2 regions of the Lelliottia sp. JS-SCA-14 genome follow, and region 1 is predicted to be linked to the other one. Evidence: riboswitches for the same ligand, from Rfam matches in the RefSeq annotation. Region 1 holds a riboswitch; the other holds the start of a gene.
The links. A riboswitch is a leader RNA that binds a small molecule or an ion and turns the genes downstream of it on or off. The one in region 1 is predicted to bind thiamine pyrophosphate.
Positions count from the first base shown of each region.

Region 2: it holds a riboswitch for thiamine pyrophosphate, as region 1 does, so the genes downstream of both, thiB (thiamine ABC transporter substrate binding subunit) here and thiC (phosphomethylpyrimidine synthase ThiC) in region 1, are expected to answer to the same signal.

Region 1 is NZ_CP141606.1:274,792-281,918, forward strand. It holds gene thiG (thiazole synthase) at 1-734, opposite strand, end outside; gene thiS (sulfur carrier protein ThiS) at 736-936, opposite strand; gene thiF (thiazole biosynthesis adenylyltransferase ThiF) at 920-1,675, opposite strand; gene thiE (thiamine phosphate synthase) at 1,668-2,303, opposite strand; gene thiC (phosphomethylpyrimidine synthase ThiC) at 2,303-4,198, opposite strand; TPP riboswitch at 4,283-4,394, opposite strand; gene rsd (sigma D regulator) at 4,448-4,945, opposite strand; gene nudC (NAD(+) diphosphatase) at 5,043-5,816, shown strand; gene hemE (uroporphyrinogen decarboxylase) at 5,861-6,925, shown strand; gene nfi (deoxyribonuclease V) at 6,934-7,127, shown strand, end outside.
Region 2 is NZ_CP141606.1:778,421-785,547, forward strand. It holds gene U9O48_RS03700 (DedA family protein) at 1-658, shown strand, start outside; gene thiQ (thiamine ABC transporter ATP-binding protein ThiQ) at 725-1,426, opposite strand; gene thiP (thiamine/thiamine pyrophosphate ABC transporter permease ThiP) at 1,410-3,020, opposite strand; gene thiB (thiamine ABC transporter substrate binding subunit) at 2,996-3,979, opposite strand; TPP riboswitch at 4,011-4,111, opposite strand; gene sgrR (HTH-type transcriptional regulator SgrR) at 4,148-5,803, opposite strand; gene sgrT (glucose uptake inhibitor SgrT) at 5,891-6,043, shown strand; gene U9O48_RS03730 (sugar efflux transporter) at 6,164-7,127, shown strand, end outside.

The sequences.
Region 1 (7,127 bases):
GTGGCCTGCGCCTGAAAATGGCGCGATCCTGGCCCGGAGTGACGCGCCAGCACGCCCGCCTCGACGGCCAGACGAAACGCGCGCGCCATCATTACCGGATCGTCAGCCACCGCAATGGCCGTGTTGACGAGTACGGCGTCGGCCCCCATCTCCAGCGCCTGTGCCGCGTGGCTTGGCACGCCGATGCCCGCATCGACGATCACGGGAACGGTGGCCTGCTCGATGATGATCTCCAGCATCGCGCGGGTCTCCAGCCCCTGATTGGAGCCAATCGGTGCGCCGAGGGGCATGACCGCCGCGCAGCCGACGTCCTCAAGGCGCTTGCAGAGCACGGGGTCCGCGCCGCAGTAGGGCAGAACGGTGAAGCCCTGTTTAACCAGAATTTCGGCGGCTTTCAGGGTTTCGATAGGGTCGGGCAGCAGCCAGCGCGCGTCCGGGTGAATTTCCAGTTTCAGCCAGCGGGTGCCCAGCGCTTCGCGTGCCAGCTGGGCGGCAAACACCGCCTCTTCTGCCGTTTTCGCCCCGGAGGTGTTGGGCAGCAGCGTCACGCCTGCCGCCAGCAGCGGTGCCAGAATCGCATCGCTGTGGTTGCGCAGGTCCACGCGCTTCATCGCCAGCGTCACCAGTTGGCTGCCGCTTTCGCGAATGGCATCCACCATCAGCTGTGGCGACGCGAATTTTCCGGTGCCGGTGAAGAGATGTGAATCAAAGGTTTTATCGGCAATACGTAACATGTCAGCCTCCCGCGATGACCTGAAAAAGCAGGATCTGATCGCCATCGCGCACCTGCTGACGTTCCCACCGCTCGCGCGGCAGGATCTGTTGGTTAAGGGCCAGCGCCACGCCGGGTTTCAACTGGCGTAGCTGGTCGAGAAGCGTGGCGATGGTCAGCCCCTCCGCGCACTGCATCGGTTCATCGTTAAACAGAATCCGCATGATGTCCTCCGCAGACGCTGCACCCGCCGGCACGCTGGAGCGCCAGATGTCGCCAGTTACCCGAGCGGCCATCGAACATGCGCAGCGTATTGCGCGGCGTCTCCATTCCGCTGAGCAGCTTGATGGCTTCCAGCGCCTGCAGAGTTCCCATCACCCCGACCACCGGCCCAAGGATGCCGGCCGTGCGGCAGTTGCGCTGCGGCTCTGCGTCATCTGGCCACAGGCAGCGGTAGCAGCCATGCGTCCACGGCGGCGTCAGGACCATCATTTGCCCGCCGAACCCAACGGCGCTGGCGGTGATGAGCGGGGTATTGAGCGCCACACAGGCGGCGTTGATCGCCTGGCGTGTCGCCATATTGTCGGTGCAATCCAGCACCACGTCCGCGCGGGCAACTTCCTGGTGCAGGGTTTCCCCGTCCAGTCGCTGTTGCACGGTGATAAGCGCAATTTCAGGGTTGAGGGCGTTCAGCCGTTGGCTGGTGACCTGCGCTTTTGACGCGTTCACATCCTCGGTGGTGAACAGGATCTGCCGCTGCAGATTGCTGATGTGGATGTCGTCATCGTCGGCTAACACCAGCGTCCCGATGCCCGCTCCGGCCAGATACAGCGCAGCAGGCGCGCCGAGCCCGCCCAGTCCGACAATCAATACCCGGCTGTCGAGCAGCTTTTGTTGACCGTCGACGGCGATATCCTCCAGCAGGATCTGGCGGCTGTAGCGCATGAAGTCGCTGTCATTCATCGCCCGCTCCCGCCAGTTGCAAGAGCTGTGCAGTCGCTGCCTGCCAGTCCACCGCCTGAGTAATGGCGCTGACCACCGCGATACTGCCGACGCCGGTCTCCAGCACCGCCGGGGCGCGATCAAGGCTGATGCCGCCGATGGCCACGGTCGGATAATCGGCCAGACGTTCGATGTGACGTGCCAGCTGCGCCAGCCCCTGCGGGGCCGAGGGCATCTGTTTGGTTTGCGTCGGGAAGACGTGGCCGAGGGCGATATAGGACGGTCGTGCGGCGAGCGCCACATCGATCTCCATATCGTCGTGAGTCGACACGCCGAGGCGCAGGCCGGCATTCCGGATGGCGTTCAGATCGGCGGTTTCCAGATCCTCCTGCCCGAGATGCACGCCGTACGCCTGATGCTTAATCGCCAGCTGCCAGTAGTCGTTGATGAACACCCGGGCGTCATACCGACGCCCCAGTGTGATGGCGGCAGACACATCACTTTCGACCTCGCCATCACGCTGGTCTTTGATGCGCAGTTGAATTGTTTTCACGCCAGCCTCAAGCAGGCGCTCAATCCACTCCACGCTGTCGACGACGGGATAAAGCCCTAAGCGCCGGGGCACGGTTGGAAAATTGGGCTGAACCATTACGCCTCCTCTTTTTTGAGGTAGATTTCGCCGCCTTTGGCGCGGAAGTTTTCCGACATATCGGCCATGCCGACTTCAATCACCTGCTTCGCGGCGTAGTCGCGCACTTCCTGGCTGATTTTCATCGAGCAGAATTTTGGCCCGCACATGGAGCAGAAGTGCGCCACTTTGCCGGACTCTTGCGGCAGGGTTTCATCGTGATAGGCGCGGGCGGTGAACGGGTCGAGGGCCAGGTTAAACTGGTCTTCCCAGCGGAACTCGAAGCGCGCTTTGGACATGGCGTTGTCGCGGATCTGCGCCCCAGGGTGGCCTTTGGCTAAATCGGCGGCGTGGGCGGCGATTTTGTAGGTGATCAGCCCCTGCTTCACGTCCTCTTTGTTCGGCAGGCCGAGGTGCTCTTTCGGGGTGACGTAGCAGAGCATGGCGCAGCCAAACCAGCCGATCATCGCCGCGCCGATGCCGGAGGTGAAATGGTCATAGCCCGGTGCAATATCGGTGGTCAGCGGCCCCAGGGTGTAGAACGGCGCCTCGTGGCAGTGCTCCAGCTCCTCGGTCATGTTGCGGCGGATCATCTGCATCGGCACGTGGCCCGGGCCTTCGATCATCACCTGCACGTCATATTCCCAGGCGATTTTGGTCAGCTCGCCGAGGGTGTGCAGCTCAGCAAACTGCGCTTCGTCGTTGGCGTCGCGAATGGAGCCCGGACGCAGACCGTCGCCCAGCGACAGGGAGACATCGTACGCGGCGCAGATTTCGCAAATCTCGCGGAAGTGTTCGTAGAGGAAGTTCTCCTGATGATGTGACAGGCACCATTTCGCCATAATCGAGCCGCCGCGCGACACAATCCCGGTCAGACGTTTGGCGGTCATCGGCACGTAGCGCAGCAGAACCCCGGCGTGAATAGTGAAGTAGTCCACCCCCTGTTCCGCCTGCTCCAGCAGGGTATCGCGGAAGGCTTCCCAGGTGAGATCTTCGGCGATCCCGTTCACCTTCTCCAGCGCCTGGTAGATCGGAACGGTGCCGATCGGCACCGGGCTGTTACGCAGGATCCACTCGCGGGTTTCGTGGATGTAGCGGCCGGTGGAGAGGTCCATCACCGTGTCCGCACCCCAGCGGGTCGACCACACCAGTTTTTCGACCTCTTCTTCGATGGAGGAGGTGACCGCGGAGTTACCGATGTTGGCATTCACTTTCACCAGGAAGTTGCGGCCGATAATCATCGGCTCCGATTCCGGGTGGTTAATGTTGGCGGGGATGATCGCCCGTCCGGCGGCGACTTCGTCACGCACGAATTCCGGGGTGATGTTCTCCGGCAGGCGAGCGCCAAATCCTTCGCCCGGATGCTGGTGGCGCAGCACTTCGCTGCGGATGCGCTCGCGGCCCATGTTTTCACGAATGGCGATGAACTCCATCTCCGGCGTGACGACACCTGAGCGTGCGTAATGGAGCTGGGTCACGCATTTGCCCGCTTTGGCGCGTTTCGGTGTGAGCAGGCCGGTAAAGCGCAGTTCGTCCAGACCATCGTCGGCCAGGCGTTCTTTGGTATACGCTGAGCTGCGGTCGGTCAGAGATTCGCTGTCCTGGCGTGCTTCGATCCACGGCTGGCGCAGTTTTGCCAGACCCTGCTGCACGTTGATGGCTACATCCGTATCGCCGTAAGGACCAGAGGTGTCGTAAACCGGTACCGCTTCGTTGTCTTCGAACTGGGGATTATCTTTGCTGCCGCCGATGAGCGTCGGGCTGAGCTGGATTTCACGCATCGGCACGCGGATATCGTCCTGCGAACCGGTGATGTAGATGCGCTGAGAATTCGGGAAAGCGGTGCCTTCCAGGGTGTCGATGAAGTGTTGGGCTTGTGCGCGCTGTTCGCGGCGGGTCAGTTTAGTGGCAGACATAGCTCATTCCAAAAAAGTAAGGAGTGGCTTGTCAGACGACGGATGAACTAAGAGAAGTGATCACCCAGGGAAGGGCGATACAACAGCTTTTTGACTCTTGTTCCCTTCGCAGGTATTAGCCTGATCAGGTTCCGCGGATCCCGAATTAACGGTCTCAGCCCGTACATTTCTGTACTGGGCACTCCGACAAGAAAACACGCCTGCAGTGCAGACGCGATATTTGTAAATTACTCGTTAACGCTTAAGAACTCAAGCCGGTCGCGCGATGTTGTCTTCGTTGCTGGCCTTCAGATCGCTGTCCAGCACCAGGGCGATGAGCTTGTCTTCCAGCGTGAAACGGACTTCCATCGCCTCGCCGAGATCGGAAAGCGCCTGCTGGAACTCCAGATAATTGTCCTGGTCGATGGCGTTTTCGAGCGTTGAGTCGTAATAGTCCATGATTTGCTGGGTATTGGCCTCCAGCAGCGGATAGAGTTTGGTCGCCGCTAAATACGGCGTCGTCCCTTCCATTTCGCGAATAATACGTTCATATAGATTAAAATGACCGTCGGAAAGGTAGTCGACCAGGCTTTGACAAAAATCATCCAGCGCTTTTTCATTCAACCGCATATACGATTCTTTGCCAGGCTTAATGCCAACCAGATTGTAGTAGGCAACAAGCAAATTTTTGCGCACGTGCAGCCAGCGATCGACCAGGTGATGACTTCCTCCAACGCGCTCTGTCAGGCTTTGTAGCTGGTTTAGCATGTTTGACTCCACAAGGTTAAGATGAAAAAGCTGGCCACCCAAAAATGTAAGAATATTGTTATCAACATGCCTGTGAAGCAAAGGTAGTGCAATAGATATGGATCGTATAATTGAAAAATTAGATCGCGGCTGGTGGATCGTCAGCCACGAACAAAAATTATGGTTGCCCGGCGGAGAATTGCCTTACGGCGAGGCCGGAAATTTCGATCTTGCGGGGCAACAGGCGCTGAAGATCGGCGAATGGCAGGGCGATCCCGTGTGGTTGATCCAGCAGCATCGCCATCACGAGATGGGATCGGTTCGTCAGGTGCTGGATCTCGATGTCGGTCTGTTCCAGCTGGCCGGGCGCGGCGTACAGCTGGCCGAGTTTTTCCGATCGCACAAATATTGCGGCTACTGCGGGCACACCATGCACCGGAGTAAAACCGAGTGGGCTATGCTCTGCAACCACTGTCGCGAGCGCTACTATCCGCAAATCGCCCCGTGCATTATCGTCGCCATTCGTCGTGATGACTCCATTCTGCTGGCGCAACATACTCGCCATCGCAACGGCGTGCATACGGTGCTGGCCGGGTTTGTCGAAGTGGGCGAGACGCTTGAGCAGGCCGTGGCCCGCGAAGTGATGGAAGAGAGCAGCATCAAGGTGAAAAACCTGCGTTACGTTACCTCCCAGCCGTGGCCGTTCCCCATGTCTCTCATGACCGCTTTTATGGCGGATTATGACAGCGGCGAGATTGTGATCGACCAAAAAGAGCTGCTGGAAGCCAACTGGTATCGCTACGACGATTTACCGCTCCTCCCGCCGCCGGGAACCGTGGCGCGCCGACTGATAGAAGATACGGTGGCAATGTGTCGGGCCGACTATGAATGAATCACATGTTACACTGGCGGCATGACGCTTAAGGAACTGCAAAAATGACCGAACTGAAGAACGATCGTTATCTGCGTGCGCTGCTGCGCCAACCCGTTGATATCACCCCGGTGTGGATGATGCGCCAGGCGGGCCGCTATTTGCCGGAATACAAAGCCACGCGCGCCGAAGCGGGCGATTTCATGTCCCTGTGCAAAAACGCCGAGCTGGCCTGCGAAGTCACGCTGCAGCCGCTGCGCCGTTTCCCGCTCGATGCGGCGATCCTTTTTTCAGACATCCTGACCATCCCGGACGCGATGGGGCTGGGTCTCTACTTCGAAACCGGCGAAGGCCCGCGCTTTACCTCGCCGATTAAGAGCAAAGCTGACGTCGATAAGCTGCCGATCCCCGATCCTGAACAGGAGCTGGGCTACGTGATGAATGCGGTGCGCACCATCCGCCGCGAACTGAAGGGCGACGTACCGCTGATTGGCTTCTCCGGCAGCCCGTGGACGCTGGCGACCTACATGGTGGAAGGCGGCAGCAGCAAAGCCTTCACGGTGATCAAAAAGATGATGTATGCGGAGCCGCTGGCGCTGCATGCCCTGCTCGACAAACTGGCGAAGAGCGTCACCCTGTACCTGAACGCTCAGATCAAAGCGGGCGCGCAGTCGGTGATGATTTTCGATACCTGGGGCGGCGTGCTGACCGGGCGCGATTATCAGCAGTTCTCCCTGTACTACATGCATAAAATTGTCGATGGCCTGCTGCGTGAAAACGAAGGCCGTCGCGTGCCGGTGACGCTGTTTACCAAAGGCGGCGGGCAGTGGCTCGAAGCGCTGGCCGCGACCGGCTGCGATGCGCTGGGTCTCGACTGGACCACCGACATTGGCGACGCGCGTCGTCGCGTGGGTGACAAAGTGGCGCTGCAGGGCAATATGGACCCGTCCATGCTCTACGCACAGCCTGCGCGTATCGAAGAAGAAGTGGCGACGATCCTGGCCGGTTTCGGCAAGGGCGAAGGCCATGTCTTTAACCTCGGTCACGGCATCCACCAGGACGTTCCGCCAGAACATGCGGGCGCGTTTGTGGAGGCAGTACACCGGCTTTCTGCGCCGTATCACCAGTAGGAGTGAGTATGGATCTCGCGTCGTTACGCGCTCAGCAAATCGAACTGGCCTCGTCGGTTTCCCGCGTGGATCGTTTTGACAAAAATCCTCCGGCGTTGATCGCCGGAGCCGATGTCGGGTTTGAGCAGGGCGGGGAAGTGACGCGAGCCGCGATGGTGCTCTTAACCTGGCCCGGGCTGGAGCTGGTGGAGTACAAAGTGGC
Region 2 (7,127 bases), 500 kb from region 1:
CGGAACGGTGATGATGGCGGGCCTCGGGGCGCTGATCGGCAGCGGCGAGGTGAACTTCTGGCAGGCATGGATGGCCGGTATCGTGGGCTGTCTGCTGGGGGACTGGATCTCTTTCTGGCTCGGCTGGCGCTTCAAAAAGCCGCTGCATCGCTGGTCGTTCATGAAAAAGAACAAAGCGTTGCTTGATAAAACCGAGCATGCCCTGCATCAGCACAGCATGTTTACCATTCTGATTGGGCGATTTATTGGGCCAACGCGCCCGATCGTGCCGATGGTTGCCGGGATGCTTGACCTGCCCGTCGCAAAGTTTCTGCTGCCGAACATCATCGGCTGCCTTCTCTGGCCGCCAGTCTACTTCCTGCCGGGCATTCTGGCCGGTGCGGCGATTGATATCCCCGCCGATGCGCAAAGCGGTCATTTTAAATGGCTGCTGTTAGGGACCGCGCTGCTGCTGTGGGTCGCGTTTTGGTTGTGCTGGAGATTGTGGCGCAGTGCGAAGGCGGGGACGGATCGTCTGACCCACTATCTGCCACGTGGGCGCCTGATGATGCTCGCGCCCTTAACGCTCGGGATCGCCGTGGTGGCGCTGGTGGCGTTGATTCGTCATCCATTGATGCCGGTGTATGGCGAGATTTTGTTGAAGGTGGTGAGCCGGTAGTTTATTGCGGGCCTACAGCGACTACGAACCGTAGGCCGGGTAAGGCGCAGCCGCCACCCGGTTTTTTTACTGCGGCACGATCCCCAACAACGCGGAGGCACTCGCCTTACCGCTCACCAGCTCCTGCGTCTCCCCATCCCACGCAATTCGCCCGTCGGCGATCACCACTGAACGCGTTGCGATCCGCGCGGCGTCTTCTACGCTGTGCGACACCATCAGCATGGTCAGGTTCTTCTGCTGGCACACCTCTTTCACCAGCAGCAACATCTCCTGACGCAGGGCCGGGTCGAGGGCGGAGAAAGGTTCGTCGAGGAGTAAAATCGGCTGTTCGCGCACCAGACAGCGCGCAAGTGCCACGCGCTGACGCTGCCCGCCGGAAAGCTCACCCGGCAGGCGGTCGAGAAATTCATTCAGCCCCATCTGCTGCGCGATAGATTCCAGTTTTTCACGCTGAGCCGCCGACAGTTTGAGACCGGGGTCCATCCCCAGCCCGATATTCTGGCGCACCGTCAGATGGGTAAACAGGTTGTTTTCCTGAAACAGCATCGACACCGGCCGTTGGGACGGCGGCGTGTGGGTGTGGTTCTGCCCGTCAATCACCATCTCCCCGCGCGCCGGAGGCAGAAAACCGGCAATCAAATTGAGCAGCGTGCTTTTCCCGGCACCGCTCGGGCCGAGGATCGCAATCATCTCCCCGCGCCCGACGGAGAGCGTAAACCGCATCGGCAGGTGCTGATAAAGCCAGGTTACATCAGTCAGTTTTAGCATCGCGCCCCGGAAGTTTTTCGATAACGGTGAAGAGGGTAAAACAGAGCAGCAGCAGGAGCAGGGCGGTGACCGCACCATCCTGACTGCGATACGAGCCGATCTGCTGATACAGCCAGAACGGCAGGGTGCGGAAATCGTCGTTGCCAAATAGCGCCACCACGCCGAAATCGCCAATCGACAGCACGCTGGCAAACGCCAGCGCCTGTGCCAGCGGGCGTTTCAGGGCGCGCAGTTCCACCACTTTCAACCGCTGCCAGCCGCGCATCCCCAGCGACTGGCAGAGCAGCGTGTAGCGGGCGCTGAGATCGCGCATCGGGTTTTCCAGCACTTTCAGGGCGTAGGGGATCGCCATTAGCGCGTTGGTGAAAATCACGATCCCGTCGGCGTGTTCGGGTAAGCCGATGGTGCTGTTGAACAGCAAAAAGAAGCCGGTCGCCAGCACGATGCCCGGCATCGCCAGAATCAACATTCCGCTCAACTCCAGCGCCTGTCCGGCGATGCGCGACTGGCGGGCGTACAGTTCGCGACTGCTCCACAAGAGCATCATGGTCAGGAGAACGCACAGCAATCCGGCCCCGAGAGCGATGCGCAGTGACGTCCACAGCGCCTGCCACAGTACCGGCTGTTGCAGCACGGAAAACAGATTCAGATTGAGCCCATCCACCACCACCGCCAGCAGTGGCGGGAGCAGCAATAACAGCGCGAGGGCAATCAGCAGGAGATCGCCCAGACGACTGCGCAGGCTGTCCTGCGGGTCGCGCCAGCCGTTCACCTGATGGCTGCCGACGGCAATGGCCTTGCTCAGGCGCTGGCTGAGCAGCACCAGCCCCAGACAGCAGAACATCTGGATAATCGCCAGCACCGCCGCGCGGCCTGGATCATAGTCAAAGCTCAGCGCCTGATAGATCGCCAGCTCAATAGTGGTGGCCTGCGGCCCGCCGCCAAGCGACAGCACGGTGGCAAAGCTGGCGAAGCAGAGCATAAAAATCAGTGCCGCGACGGGCGGGATCTGCCGACGCAGCCACGGCCACTCGACAAAGTGGAAGAAGGCAAAACCGCGCATCCCGAGCTGGGCTGCCAGCTGGCGCTGCTCGCCGGGAATGTTTTCCAGCGCTTGCAGGAACAGGCGTGTCGCCATCGGCATATTGAAGAACACATGAGCGAGCAAAATGCCCTGCAGGCCGTAAGGGGAGAAAGTCCACTCCAGCCCAAAGGCATTCAACAGCGTGGCGATCCACCCCTGGCGTCCGTACACGCTCAAAATACCGAAGACGGCGACCAGCACGGGCAGAATCAACGTCATTGCGCACAGGCGCAGCAGGGCTTGCCTGCCGGGGAAGCGGCGGCGATAGAGCGCCCGGGCTAAAAAGATCGCCGGAACCACAGAAAGCAGGGCAGAGAGAAACGCCTGCCAAAAGGAGAAGCGCACCACGTGCCAGAGATAGCTATCGTGCCACAGCGCGGCGATGTCGCTTTCCGGTGCGTTGAGCCACAGGGCAAGAAAAGCCCCCAGGCTCACCACCACCATCAGCGTGGCGGCAGTCAGCCCGGGGATCAGCCAGCCGGGAATTAGCGGCTGACGGCGCGTTGCCATTCACTGATCCAGGCGGCGCGCTGAGTGGAAACCTGCTGCGGGGTAAACTCGAGCGTGGTTTGCGGTTTTCTCAGCTGGTCAAAGCCGGCGGGCAGCGTCACGTCCGTCACCGGGTACATCCAGTTGCCGGTCGGGATCGCATTCTGGAACCCAGGAGAGACCATAAATTTCAGGAACTTTTCTGCCAGTTCCGGCTGTTTGCTGGCGGCGGTACGCGCGGCGACTTCCACCTGCAGATAGTGGCCTTCGGCGAAGTTCGCGGCGGCGTAATTGTCTTTCTTCTCTTCGATGATGTGATAGGCCGGAGAGGTGGTGTAGCTCAGGACCAGATCGCTTTCACCTTTCAGGAACAGGCCGTAGGCTTCGCTCCAGCCTTTTGTGACGGTGACGGTTTTGGCCGCCAGTTTTTGCCAGGCTTCCGGCGCTTTATCGCCGTACACTTTTTGCATCCACAGCAGCAGGCCCAGGCCCGGCGTGCTGGTGCGCGGGTCCTGATAAATCACACGCCATTTCTGGTCGCTTTCGATCAATTCTTTCAGGCTTTTCGGCGGGTTTTTCAGCTTGTTTTTGTCGTAGACGAAGGCGAAGTAGCCGTAATCGAAGGGCACGAAGGTGTCGTTTTTCCAGCCGCCCGGAACGCTCACCGCATCGGCGGAGACACCGCTTTTGGCGAACAGTTTGGTTTGCGAGGCCGCTTCCAGCAGATTGTTGTCGAGACCCAGCACTACGTCGGCTTTGCTGTTTTTGCCTTCCATCCGCAGACGGTTTAGCAGGGAGACGCCATCTTCCAGCGCCACGAATTTCAGCTCGCAGTTGCAATCGGCTTCAAAGGCTTTTTTGACCACCGGGCCTGGGCCCCAGTCGGCGGCAAAGGAGTCGTAGGTGTAGACCGTCAAAACGGGTTTGGCAAAAGCAGGCAGCGCGAAGAGCGCCAGCAGGGGGAGAACTTTTTTTAACACTTTGCACCTCAAAGTTGAGTGGCAAAGGATTTTGAGCGACAGCCTCAAATCCCTTCGCCGGCGTTATCCGGATCAGGTTCGACGGGTATTATCTCAGCGCACATCATCGATGCAGCACCCCGTTGAGAACGGCGGTATTGTAATGATTTGGTGAATATTACGAAAGTGTTATGGCTCCGGCGGCGCAAACCAGGCCGATTTAAAGTCAAACCAGCCCAGGGTGTTCATGCGCAGGCCGCGCATACTGCGCTGTCCCTGAATCATCAGCCAGTGGTGGATCAGCGGCACCATCGCCTGCTGGGAGAGCAGTTGCTGGCACCAGACCGCCAGATTCATATCACCCGCTCGCCACTGGGCGGCGTCCTGCTGCCAGTCGCGGGCGATGCAGTGCTGGATCAGCGGGATCTCATACAGATGCGAGAATAACGAGAAATCGAGCGGCAGGGTGAAGTTCGCGCTGTTGAGCCAGATATCGCTGACTGCTTCGCCGCGATGCCATTCATCGTATTCCACCTCCTGAATCTCCAGCGTCACGCCTTCTGCCGCCAGAAGTTTGCTCATGATGCGGGCAATAAACCGGTGCTCCACATGTTCGCGATAATAGGTCAGGGTGATGGATTCCAGCCCGGCGGGCTTTTCGCACCGCCCTGGGCGGGCGTGGTGCCAGCGCGGCAGCAGCCCGTAGGCCGGGAACCAGTAGGTCTGGTGCTGATCTTCCGCCTGATAAATCAGATTGGCAGGCGCGAGAATCTGACTGACCCACTGGCGCACCTCGCGGCTCGCGCCCCGGTGGGTGCGGGAGTCAAATAGCAGATAGTAACAGCCCTCTTCGAGGCGACTTTCGACGGCTTTTTCCCCGTCGGTCGGGCCTTCCAGCGTCAGGCCGGGGCTGAACTCTTCGCTGATCTCCGGCAGCACCCAGACATTCACCTCGTCAATCAACGCGCGATAGCCAAAGTAGTCATCGAAGGCGCGGATTTTGAGCTGATTGCTGTTGTTGCGCATCACCGCGTAAGGGCCAGTCCCGACCGGCTGGCTGGCGAAATTCGGCATGGTTCCCCATTCGTGGGGCAAAATCATCGACGGGACGTAGCCCATCAGCCACGGCAGCCACTGGTCGGGTTCGGACAGTTCAATATCCAACGTCCAGGCGGTGGGGGAGTGAATCTGCGTGATGTGGGAGTAGAGCGGCAGCTCGCGGGCGCGCTGCAGGGAGGCGATGACGTCTTCCATCTCCAGCTCGCGACCATGATGAAAATGGATGCCGGGACGCAAAAAAAAGCGCCAGTGCAAGGGGGATAATTGCTGCCAGTGGTGCGCGATGTCCGCTTCCAGTTCCCCGTTTTCCTCATTTATGCGCGTCAGGCCGCTGAAGATCTGGCGCGCCATGTGCGTTTCGGAGCGGCGTAACGCCGTGCCGGGCAGCAGGTTTTTCATCGGACGATAGTAGAGCACGCGCAGGATGTGTTTCCCCTGGCGGAAGCTGCGGCCCAGATGAGAGACCAGCATCTGGCGCACGGCGGCTTTGTCGCCGACCAGTTGCACCAGCTGATCGATGCGATCCTGCTCCAGCAGGTCCTCGGCGCGCTGTTGCTGGAGTGCCAGGCCGGTGTAGAGGAAGGTTAAGCGCGAACGTTTTCCGCGTCCGGCTTCGGCTTCCCAGTTAAGCCAGCCCTGCTGCTGCATGGTGTTGAGCAGGGTACGCATATGGCGACGCGAGCAATTCAGGAGTTCGGCCAGCTCGTTCAGCGTGGTCTCTTTTGACTGGCCTTCGCAGCACTGCCAGAGGCGGATGAATTGTTGTTGCAGACGACCAGATGGCATAAAAGGGGAACTCCTGACAAAAAATCAGCAATTTATTATTCCTCATAATAAGCCAATAATTCTTCCTGTTGAAGTGAGGAGGTGATTATGAAGAGGTCTACCGCACGTCAGTTTTATCAGCAGTACTTTTCAGCGACAAAAGGAGTGTCCTGGCTGGCCCGCCAGTGCGCAGAACAGCGCCTGAAAATGCTCGAAGATCTGATGCAGTGGGATGTTACGAATCCGACCTCTTCCCGCTGACTTGCCTCGATCATGTGTGACTGAGTATTGGTGCTTATCACCCGCCAGCAAAATGTTTTTGCTGGCTTTTTTCGTTTACACTGCCTCCTGATTTCGCTCCTCTTTGACAAGGAACTGCGCATGCTCTGGTTGATGACGATGGGCCGCCGCCTTAACGGCGTGTATGCCGCTTTTATGCTGGTGGCCTTTATGATGGGCGTCGCGGGCGCGCTACAGGCGCCGACGCTGAGCCTGTTCCTGAGTCGCGAGGTCGGAGCGCAGCCCTTCTGGGTCGGCCTGTTTTATACGGTCAACGCCATTGCCGGGATCCTGGTCAGCCTGTGGCTGGCAAAACGATCCGACAGTCAGGGCGATCGCCGCAAATTAATTCTGTTCTGCTGCGCGATGGCGATCGGTAACGCGCTGCTGTTTGCTTTCAACCGCCACTATCTGACGCTGCTCACCTGCGGAGTGCTGCTGGCGTCACTTGCCAATACCGCCATGCCGCAGCTCTTTGCGCTGGCGCGTGAATACGCGGACAGCTCGGCGCGGGAAGTGGTGATGTTCAGCTCGGTGATGCGTGCGCAGTTATCGCTGGCGTGGGTGATCGGCCCGCCGCTGGCCTTTATGCTGGCGCTGAATTACGGCTTTACGATGATGTTTTCTATCGCGGCGGGGATTTTTGCCATTAGCCTCGCGCTGATCGCCTTCGTCCTGCCGTCCGTCGCGAGGGTGGAGCAGGCGGCGGACAGGCCCGTCACTCAGGTGAGCGGCTGGCACAACAAAAATGTGCGCATGCTGTTTATCGCCTCGACGCTGATGTGGACCTGCAACACCATGTACATCATCGATATGCCGCTGTGGATCAGCAGCGATCTGGGGCTGCCGGATAAGCTCGCCGGGATTTTGATGGGCACTGCGGCAGGGCTGGAGATCCCGGCGATGATCCTCGCGGGTTTTTACGTGAAACGCTTTGGCAAGCGCCGGATGATGGTGATCGCGGTGGCGGCTGGCGTGCTGTTTTACCTCGGGCTGATTCTTTTCCATTCCCGCGAGGCGCTGCTGGCGCTCCAGCTGTTTAACGCGATATTTATTGGCATTGTCG